Anatilimnocola floriformis: one gene and its partners. The protein of the gene in region 2 interacts with the protein of the main gene of each other region in a pairwise test. Links are inferred from orthologs where the notes say so. Each region holds a gene or a part of one and is shown on either strand. Other genes may lie near its edges. The genes, in order: M9Q49_RS00645, M9Q49_RS03570 and dnaE.

The links.
Region 1: the proteins of M9Q49_RS03570 (region 2) and M9Q49_RS00645 interact in binary tests that used the Escherichia coli proteins (3 or more experiments, as listed by UniProt). The link is inferred for Anatilimnocola floriformis from one-to-one orthologs.
Region 3: the proteins of M9Q49_RS03570 (region 2) and dnaE interact in binary tests that used the Escherichia coli proteins (3 or more experiments, as listed by UniProt). The link is inferred for Anatilimnocola floriformis from one-to-one orthologs.

Annotation. Positions count from the first base shown.
Region 1 is NZ_JAMLFW010000001.1:167,534-170,620, reverse strand. Bases 69-3,004 are described here. They hold M9Q49_RS00645 (cytochrome c oxidase subunit I), read right to left. Parts: upstream 2,475-3,004; coding sequence 663-2,474; downstream 69-662. Other genes in these bases: coxB (cytochrome c oxidase subunit II), read right to left, coding at 2,484-3,004; M9Q49_RS00650 (COX15/CtaA family protein), read right to left, coding at 69-520. Also shown: more of M9Q49_RS00650, read right to left, coding at 1-68; more of coxB, read right to left, coding at 3,005-3,087. UniProt on the Escherichia coli protein: Cytochrome bo(3) ubiquinol oxidase is the terminal enzyme in the aerobic respiratory chain of E.coli that predominates when cells are grown at high aeration.
Region 2 is NZ_JAMLFW010000001.1:873,605-876,553, reverse strand. The notes cover bases 77-2,874. They hold M9Q49_RS03570 (pyridoxal phosphate-dependent aminotransferase), read left to right. Parts: upstream 77-822; coding sequence 823-1,926; downstream 1,927-2,874. Other genes in these bases: M9Q49_RS03560 (hypothetical protein), read left to right, coding at 2,324-2,874; M9Q49_RS03565 (hypothetical protein), read left to right, coding at 1,937-2,242; M9Q49_RS03575 (hypothetical protein), read right to left, coding at 77-543. Outside these bases: more of M9Q49_RS03575, read right to left, coding at 1-76; more of M9Q49_RS03560, read left to right, coding at 2,875-2,949. UniProt on the Escherichia coli protein: Shows aminotransferase activity with methionine and histidine as substrates, and to a lesser extent also with phenylalanine.
Region 3 is NZ_JAMLFW010000001.1:753,428-757,736, reverse strand. Bases 24-4,181 are described here. They hold dnaE (DNA polymerase III subunit alpha), read right to left. Parts: upstream 3,803-4,181; coding sequence 224-3,802; downstream 24-223. Other genes in these bases: M9Q49_RS03065 (c-type cytochrome), read right to left, coding at 24-118. In the rest of the region: more of M9Q49_RS03065, read right to left, coding at 1-23; M9Q49_RS03055 (SDR family NAD(P)-dependent oxidoreductase), read right to left, coding at 4,298-4,309. UniProt on the Escherichia coli protein: DNA polymerase III is a complex, multichain enzyme responsible for most of the replicative synthesis in bacteria. This DNA polymerase also exhibits 3' to 5' exonuclease activity. The alpha chain is the DNA polymerase catalytic subunit.

The DNA of each region.
Region 1 (3,087 bases), 710 kb from region 2 along the record:
AGGCTGCCGTCGAGAGCGACTGCGGGGCTTTTTGTTCGCCCAGCGGTCGCTGAGCGAAGCGCGGTGACGTGAGCGTGGCAAAGGCTACAACCAACACGAAGAACACAGGTCCCGTGCAACCATGCAGCAGCGCGAACATGCGATCGTCAAGACGCACGCGAATGCCACCGAGGACGCCCTGGAGAATCACGAGCACGAGCAGAGCCAGCGAAAACTGCAGCAACCAGCGCGGGCACTTCGACAAGTAAGTGGCGACCACGAGCGCGATCATCAGCATGCCAGCCGTCGCGCCGAGCATGCGGTGACCGTGTTCAATGAACAGATCCCAAGGCCCGAAGAACCAAGTGGTCCAAGGGTAGAGGAACAGGTTGTAACCATAGGTACCCGGCCAATCGGGCACGGCCATGCCGGCGTCATAGCTTGTCACCAACCCGCCGACCCAAATCAGCGGGAAGATAACCACCGCCGACAGCAGGGCCAGGCGGTGAGGCCAGCGATATGTCGAGGTGGGGTTGGTCATGGTCACAGTCGTCTTTCGCTCCGCGAAAGAACGCGTCTTCTATTTGGGTGGGGTTCTGTTGGGGTTGTGAAATCGATTGGCGTTCGGACTACCGCAGACGCGTCCTTTCACGGAGTGAAAGGCGACTGTCGGAGCGAAAGTTCTAGTGGTGATCCGGAGCCTTATAACGCCGGGCCGGATCGGCCGGTGGCGGTTGGGTCTGCGGATAGAAATCGGTGTCGACTTCCGGCGAGCCGTATTCGTACGGGCCGCGGTAGACGATCGGTTGGAAGTCGAAGTTGCCGTGTCCCGGCGGGCTGGGTGCAGCCCACTCGAGGCTGTTGGCACCCCAAGGATTCCGGCCGACCACCTGACCGAAGAACATGCTCTTGATGAAGTTGAACGCAAAGATCACTTGCGTGGCCACCATGCCGATGGCGCACCAGGTCATGAAGCGATTCATCGGCAGCAAGTGGCGGAACGTGTCGTAGTCATACGGATCGGCCAGGCGACGGGGGAAACCGACCGCGCCCAGAATGTGCATCGTGAAGAACGTGCCGTTGAGGAACAGGAACGTCAGGAAGAAGTGGACCTTACCGAGGTTCTCATCCATCATCCGGCCGAACATTTTCGGATACCAGAAGTAGATCGAGCCGAACACCGCCATCGCCGTGCCCGCGAAGAGCACATAGTGGAAGTGAGCGACAATGAAGTACGTGTCGTGAATGAAGATGTCGACCGGCGTGGCGGCCATGAAGATGCCCGACAACCCGCCGATGATAAACATCGAGACAAACGACAACGCAAAGAGCATGGGCGTGGTGAACTGAATCTTGCCGCCCCAGATCGTGCCCAACCAGTTGAACACCTTCACTGCCGACGGCAAGGCGATCATCATCGTGCTGACCATGAACGTCATACCGAGGATCGGATTCATCCCCGAGACGAACATATGGTGACCCCACACGATGAAGCCGAGCCCGGCGATACCGGAGATCGAGTACACCATCGGCTTGTAACCAAAGATCGGCTTGCGAGCGAAGCAGCTGATGATGTCGCTGACCATACCCATCGCCGGCAAAATCATGATGTACACGGCCGGGTGCGAATAGAACCAGAACAAGTGCTGCCACAACAACGGCTGACCACCACCGGTCGCCGGCGCGCTGTTATTCACCACGAGGCCATCGGGCAGGAAGAAGCCCGTGCCGATCAAGCGGTCCGTCAATTGCATAAAGCCAGCAGCCGTGAGGACCGGCAACGCGAAGGCTTGCAGAATGGCGGTGATGAACATCGCCCAAATCGTGAGCGGCAGGCGGAACATGGTCAGGCCTGGCGCACGCATCTGGATGATCGTGGTCATGTAATTGACCGAACCCATCATCGACGACACACCGACAAAGGTCACGCCCAGCAGCCACAGCGATTGCGGCCAGTGACTGCCCGGAGCAGCATCCCAAACCACCGACAACGGCGGATACGAAGTCCAACCACCACCAGCACCGTAGGGCGGGAACAAAAAGCTCATGCCGATCAGGATGAAGGCTGGCCACATGAACCAGTAGCTGAGCATGTTCAGCGTCGGAAACGCCATATCGTCGGCGCCGATCATCAGCGGGATCAGGTAGTTGCCGAACGCGCCGGCGAGAATCGGGATGATCACAAAGAAGATCATCACCGTCGCGTGCATCGTAAACAGCGTGGTGTAGAACTCGGGCGAGATCTGGCCACCCTCGGCGCTGAACAGCATCCGACCGATCACCGGCATGTCTTGCCAGGGATAGGCCAGCTGCCAGCGAATTCCCAGCGCGAGCAAGCCGCCGACCAGGAACCACAGCAAGGTGGAAAACAGGAACTGCAGCCCGATGATCTTGTGATCAAGCGAGAAGACGTAGGTGCTGATGAACTGCCCGACACTCATGCCAGGAGCATGCGTATCGTGGCCACCATGCGGTTGAATTGCGGTCGTACTCATTGCTTTGCGTTACTCTCCCGCGGAAGGTGCGAAGGACGAAACCTCCTGCTCCTGCCACGCCTGTTCCAGCCATTTGTCGAAATCGGCCCGCTTTTGCAGCGTCATTCGGCCGCGCATCTTGTAATGTCCCCAACCACACAACTCGGCACAGACGATGTCGTACTTGCCGGTGCGATTAGCTTTGAACCACACAAACTGTTGCATACCCGGAACCACGTCCTGCTTCACGCGCACGTGCGGCAGGAAGAAGCTGTGGAGCACGTCCTGGCTCTTGATGAGCAACACCACGTCTTCGTTGATGGGCAGGTGCAAATCATTGACCTTGAGGATGTCGTCCTGCGTGCCGACGATGCCATCCTTGCCGGCGTAGCGAATCCGCCACTCAAACTGCCGGCCAGTGATCTCGGCGATCGGAGCCTTCGGCAAGCCATCGACCTGCGGCCGTTCCAGCTTGGCGTTGGCCCACACCTTCATCTGAAAAATCGCAATGAAGAGGAGCGTCGCGGCGGGAATGATCGACCAAACGACTTCCAGTGTGTGACTGCCGTGAAAGTACTTCACCGGCTGCGTTGTTTTTTCCGCGTCGTACGCCCACAAGAACCAGAAGAACACA
Region 2 (2,949 bases):
CGGGCACCAGCTGCGGTAGAGGTGCCACTGTTTGTTGTAATAAAACGGAACCCACTGTCCCTTGGTGTTGCCCCAGGGATACCGGCTTCCTGGCGAAGCGACCACGATCACCGACGTGCCGGCCGGCACGCCAAAGTAGTCGCCATCGGCGGCTGGGTTCACGGGCGCAGGATTCACCGGAACGGGAATCGGCTGGCGCGGAACGACCGGCGGCGTGGGAACGGGTTGAACGGCGGGCGGGCCAACCGGCGGAGTCGGCACGGGGACGACTGGCGGTTGGGGAGTCGGCATGGGTGCAAAAGGATCAACTTCCGCTGGTGGGACAACCGGCTTCGGCATGGGAGCCGGCGTCGGCGTTGGCATCGGAGCGAAAGGATCAACCTCAGCGGGCGGTGCGGCGGGTTTAACTGGCGCAGGCTGCGTTGGCTTTGCGGGCTGTGGTGCAAACGGATCTTCCTCTTGAGCCCACGAGGCCGAAGTGGAAGCCGCTAGCAGCAGCGAAACAGCGATAAAACAAGCATTCATCTTCATGGTGTGTGTCATGGTCTTCTCCTTGTTAAGAGGCGGAAGATGGGTGGATTGTACCGATGCAAATGCCTTTCCAAAACCAGTCGCAACAACCAATTTCCGGATTTTTCCTCCCCCGCTTGCCGTATTCCGTTGGCGCGAGATACTACGCGGTTCTAATTTTCGAGTCCCGAACTTGCTCGGGACGGCGGATGTCGGGAGGGCGAGGCTCCCGCCGAGCCGCTGGCCTTGGGCCGCCCATCCACGGCGGCTCGGCGGGAGCCTCGCCCCCCAATCTTGGACAAGCAACCAACCATGACCTGGATCGCCGATCGCACCCGCGCTTTCGATAGCAGCGGCATTCGCAAAGTCTTTGAACTCGCCGCCAAGATGAAGGACCCGATCAACCTCTCGATCGGCCAACCCGACTTCGATGTCCCCGAGCCGATCAAAGACGCCTGCATCGATGCGATCAAAAAGGGAAAGAATGCTTATGCGTTGACCCAGGGCATGCCTGTCCTGCGTGACAAACTGCAGGGCCGCATCGACGCCGAATATGGCCACGCCGACCGCAAGGTCTTTGTCGCCAGCGGTACCAGCGGCGGCCTGGCCCTGGCCATGTGGTCGCTCATCAATCCGGGCGACGAAGTGATCGTCTTCGATCCCTACTTCGTGATGTACACCTCGCTCACGCAACTCGCCGGCGGCAAGCCAGTGATCATCGACACCTATCCCGATTTCCGCATCGATCTGGAAAAGGTGAAAGCCGCAATCACGCCGCGCACCAAGATGATCCTGCTCAACAGCCCGGCCAATCCCACCGGCGTCATCGCCAGCGAAGAAGAAGTCCGCGGCCTGGCCGAACTCGCCGCCGAACGCAACATCTGCCTGCTGAGCGACGAAATCTATCGCAGCTTCTGCTACGACCAGCCGTTCGTCAGCCCGGCCAAGTACAACCCCAACACGCTGGTGATCGACGGCTTTAGCAAGAGTCACGGCATGACCGGCTGGCGACTCGGTTACGTCCACGGCCCCGCCGAAGTCATCGATACGATGATCAAGTTGCAGCAATACACGTTCGTCTGCGCCCCGCAGCCCGTCCAGTGGGCCGGCGCGGTGGCAATGGACGTCGACATGAGCGAACACGTCGTCGCCTACAAAAAGAAACGGGACTTCGTCGTCAACGGCCTGAAGGATCAGTACGAACTGACCACCCCCGGCGGCGCGTTCTACGTCTTCCCAAAAGCCCCGATCGCCAGTGGCGCGCAGTTCGTCGCCAAGGCCATCGAAAACCAGTTGTTGATTATCCCGGGCAACATCTTCAGCGGCCGCGACAGCCACTTCCGCATCAGCTACGCGGCGAGCGATGCGACGCTCGCGCGCGGGGTGGAAGTTCTGCAGCGGTTGGCGAAGGGGTAACGTTCCCGCCATGGCAGATCCTTCCATAGAGACTCTGCTGACTGAGTTGCGACGCCGCTACGCCGACCGCCTCATTTCTTATGGCACGTCGCCGCTGGAAGAAGATGGAACCGGCTTCCGTCTCCAGGGCGTTCCCGCGGTCTTCAGCGCGCTCACAATTGATGGCACGTTGCCGAGCGGTCGGTTCGATGTGCAGATCGAGAGCTACCCGCCGGGAGATTATGTCTTCAACGAGGAATATGAGTTTGACGCTCTCTTAGAAGCCATCGCCGACGTCGTCGAACGGGGTGTATGGCCCGATGATGCAGCGGACTAACCAAAAGTTTCACGATTGGGGAATCAAAATGCCCCTGATCGACGAATGGTTGATCGCAAGTTCCTGGGCTGGAGAGCAACGATGATCACCAATGGGTGGAAGCTGACTTTGGGTTTCGCCTGCAGCGTGCTGCTCGCAATCTCCGCAATGGCCGAGGAAAAGTTCCCTCGGCCTAACCTTCTACAACTGATCGCCGGCGCCGATGCGGCAGTGACCGGGCAGATCGCTGAGCTGCGCAAAGGCACCTTCGTACTCAAACTGGAACAGGTGCAGTTGCTCGGCACGAAAGGACCGCTGGCCGACGGCATTGCCGCTGAATTGAAAGTTGGTCAAGCGATCGAAATCCCGCACAGCCGCCCCGTCTGTTCCGCGCGCCAATTTAATTACGCAGTCGATCAGCGGCTGATCATCTTGGTGAAGAAAGAAAAAGGGAGCTGGAGCTCAATCTGCGGTTGCGACGGCGAATCGCTGATCGAGGAAGAGGATGTGTTGTGCGGCTTTGCCATGCCCAATCCAAGGGCAGAGTTAACGGGTCGTCCGCCGAAGCCAAGAGTCAAACTGGCAGACTTGCAAGCTGCCATTGCCGACTTTCCCCACGTGTTTCGCGCCAGCGTCTATCGCAATTTGCCGCCCGAACTGGCTCAGCTTGGAACGGGCTCGAACGACCTCAAGGTCACTTTGATTGGATCCGCGCGGGAACAACAGGC
Region 3 (4,309 bases), 120 kb from region 2 along the record:
GTTGAAATTGCGCGATCAGCCCCGGCAGAAAGGGTTCCTCTTCGTCCTCTTGCGCCGCAGCGATAACGCCGAGTGAAAACGCGCAGACAATCGCGCCGAAATACCGCCAGCTGGCCATGAAGCAATCTCCGTGAAGAAGTCACGTCGATTGTCGCTGGTGAGACAACGGATTGCTACGGAGGAACCCAGCCGCCTTCGGCTGGGCACATTTGGGACGCGAGTCCTACCGCGCGCCAGCTTTCTGGAACCGTGGTTTGGGCCGGTCGGCAGATGGTTTCGGCGGTGACTTGAGCAATCGCAAGTAACCCGCACCGAGCAGATCTTGCAGTCGCGCTTCGAGTTCTTTCGTAATGCTCAAGCGATTCTTCACTCGCAGATCGACAAGCGTGCGATCCTCGGTAATGACCTGCATCTTCAGGACGCCAGGCTTCTCGCCAGTGGGTGGATAGCCGCGGATGATTTCGTAGGCCTTCTTCACCGTTTCCGGGCCGTGCTGCCGTTCGTCAAAACGGATCTCAATGCCGCTGGTGCTCCGCTCGTCGATGTCGGTGAGCGTGGTGAGCTCGTCGATGTTCAGATTCGCTTCTTCGCCGCCACGACGATCGACGCGGCCGCGAGCCATGAGAATGGCATCGGGAGCGACGAGTTGGCCGTACTCGGCAAAGGTGCTCGGCCACATCGTGCAACGAATCACGCCACCCTCGACGTCTTCCAAGTCGAACATCACCCAGCGCGACGGCATGCCCGGCTTGGGATCTTTCGAATTGCCATACTTCAGCGCCGCGAGCATGCCGCCGAGAATCACTTCCTGCTTTTCCGGCAGCGTCTTCGCCGATGTCACCGTATGCGAACGATACATGGCGAGTTTGTTTCGAAATTCATCGAGCGGATGACTCGACAGATAAAAGCCGAGGACTTCCTTCTCAGCCTGCGCCATTTCTTTCGGCACGAGCTCGGCGATATCCGGCATCGTGACGGCGGGCTTGGCTTCTTCGTCGCCACCGAACGCGCCGAACAAAGATTTCTGGCCGCTCTTGCGATCCGACGCCACGCTCTGACCGGCCTGAATGGCTCGTTCGATAATCGCGCCGAGTTGCGACCGCTTCGCTTTGAAACAATCGAACGCGCCGGCTTTGATCAGCGTTTCGATCACACCCTTGCTCGCGCCGCTCGAATCCACCCGTTCGCAGAAATCAAACAAGTCCTTGAACGGCCCACCCTTCTTCCGCGCGGTTGCAATCGCTTCGCCCGCGTTGCCGCCGCAACCCTTGATCGCAGAGAGGCCGAAATAAATCTTGCCGTCGCCGACCGTGAACTCCACATCGCTGCTATTCACATCCGGCGGCACGACCTCGATATTCATCCGCTTGCAATCTTCCAGATGCTCGACGAGCGCATCCTTCGTTTTGAAATTGCGGCCCTCGATATCACCACAAAGGAGCGCGGCCATGAACTCAACCGGATAGTGAGCCTTCAAGTACGCAGTCATATATGCAATGAGGGCGTAGGCGGTTGAGTGGCTTTTGTTGAAGCCGTAGCCCGCGAACTTGATGATCATGTTCCAGAAATCTTCGGCTTCGTTCTTGGCAAGACCTTTCTCGCCGCAGCCTTTCAGGAACTGATCTTTGTTTTTCGCGATCAGCTCTTCTTTCTTCTTGCTGATCGCTTTGATGCAGGTGTACGAACTGGCGAGCTCGATGCCGCCGAGCTCGTTCAGAATCCGCATCACTTGTTCTTGATACACCATCACGCCGTGCGTTTCGCCGAGAACCTTTTCGCACACGGGATGAATGTAATTCGCTTGCTGCCGGCCGTTCTTCACTTCGACGTAGTCGCGCACCATACCGCCTTCGAGCGGACCAGGGCGATAGAGCGCGTTCGTCGCGATGATGTCACGGAAATGGTCGGGCTTCATCTTCTGCAGCAGGTCGCGAATGCCGCCCGATTCGAGCTGGAAGATGCCTTTCGTTTCGCCGCGCTGCAGCAGAGCGAATGTCGCCTTGTCGTCGAGCGGAAACTTATACGGGTTGATCGTGATGCCCGTCGTCTGCCGGATGATTTCCTCGGCTTTGCTGAGGATGGTCAAGTTGCGGAGGCCGAGAAAGTCCATCTTCAACAGGCCAGCTGCTTCGACGTCACCCATCGACCACTGCGTGATGATGTCGTTCTTGCCGCTGACTTTGCCCAGCGGCACGTACTCAGTGAGCGGCTTGTCGGCGATCACCACCGCCGCGGCGTGCGTGCCGATGTTGCGGGCCAGGCCTTCGATCTTTTGCGCGAGCTTCAGCACCTCGGCAACTTCCGGATCGCTGTTGCTGAGCTGCTTTAGTTCGTCCGATTGCTCGAGCGCTTCTTCGAGCGAGATGTGCAGCACGTCCGGCACGAGCGACGTGATTTTGTTGACGCGATCCATCGGCAAACCGAGCACGCGGCCGACGTCTTTGATCGCCGCACGAGCTTGCAACGTGCCGAAGGTGCCGATCTGGGCAACGTTGGCTTCGCCGTACTTTTCCTTCACATAATTGATGATCAGGCCGCGACGTTCTTTGCAGAAGTCGATGTCGATATCGGGCGCTTCTTTACGATTCAGATCGAGAAACCGCTCGAACAGCAAGTCGTATTTGATCGGACAAACGTGGCTCAAATACAGCGCAAAACAAACGAGCGCGCCGACACCGCTACCTCTCGCCGTGGCGGGAATGCCCTTGTCGCGGGCTTCGCGAACGAAGTCCCAAACGATGAGAAAGTAATTCGGAAAGCCCAGCTTGTTGATGACGTCGAGCTCGCGATCGAGACGCGCGATGACCACATCGGCGAGTACATCATCCTTGAGCATTTCGGGATCGTCGCTGTAACGATCCTTCAGACCTGTGATGCACAGCTCGCGCAAATACTCCGCCGTCGAGCGCCCTTCCGGCAACGCATAGACCGGGAAGTGCCGCTTGCCGAGCTCGAGATCGATGCACACGCTGTTGGCGATTTCCTGGCTGCGCGCCACGGCATCTTCGAGCCCCGGAAAGTGCGCATACATTTCTTCCGGCGAACGGAGATAGAACGAGTCGTTCTCCATCTTCATCCGGTTGCTGTCGGTGCGGAACTTGCCGGTGTTCACACACAACATCACGTCTTGGGCTTCGGCATCGTCGCGGTCGACGTAGTGCGCATCGCTCGTCGCGACGAGCGGCAGGCCCATCCGCTTGGCGATTTCGACGGCCCCTTCCAACTGCAGCCGTTGAATATCGACGCCGTTGTTCATGATCTCGACGAAGTAGCGATCGCCGAAGAGCTTGTGAAACCAGGCCGCGGTTTCCATTGCCTTTTTGAAGGCTTCCTCGCCGTCGCCGCCGCGGAGAATCGCCGTGCTGAACTCGCTCGACACACAACCGCTAAGGCAGATGATTCCCTCGCTGTGGGCCTCGAGAATTTCCTTGTCGATGCGCGGCTTGTAATAAAAACCCTCGAGCATCGCGTGCGACGCCAGCTTGATCAGGTTCTTAAAGCCGACGCGATTCTGGGCGAGCAGCGTGAGGTGATAACTGGCTTCCTTGCTGTTCGCGGCGTCCTTCTTTTCAAAGCGGCTGCCGGGGGCGATGTAGGCCTCGTAACCGAGAATCGGATTGATCCCCTTGGCCTTGGCTTTGTTATAGAACTCGAGGGCCCCGTGCAGATTGCCGTGGTCGGTCAGGGCCAGGGCGTTCATGCCGTGGTCCTTGGCCCGCTGCACCAATTTGCCGATCGGCGAGGCGCCATCGAGCAAGCTGTAATGCGAATGGCAATGCAGGTGGACGAACGAGCGCGACATGCGGGCATCCTTGCAAAAGTAAGGGAGAAGACAGATCGGCCAATCGGGTCGAATCAGTCGCTGCTAGCAGCCTGTCATTTTAGGGCATCGGCAGAAACCAGCGAGGGCAAATGGAGCTCGATTTCTCACAACAGTTGTTTCAGTTCTGCGAAATCCACAAACCATTCTGAGTAAATCACTTAGCGAAAACGACCGCCAAATCCCCACAACACTTTCATCCCTCAAGGGAGGGTGATTACAACAGTTCCAAAACAGCACCACAACCTTTTCTCACCACTTGATTATCCTTTCAACAACAACTTGCAAACGATCGATCATTCTCGTCGAAAATAGATCAACGCAAGCGCATCAGCCGATGGCCCCAAAGTGCATCCGCTGGTAACGCTCATCGGCAATGAGTACTGTTCAATTGTACAAAATCTGCGGTGGCATGTCAAGAAGTTTGGCGCGTCAGTAACGCAGACTGAAACAAGCGAGCCCAGCACAATTGCCGTCTCACCACTTCCC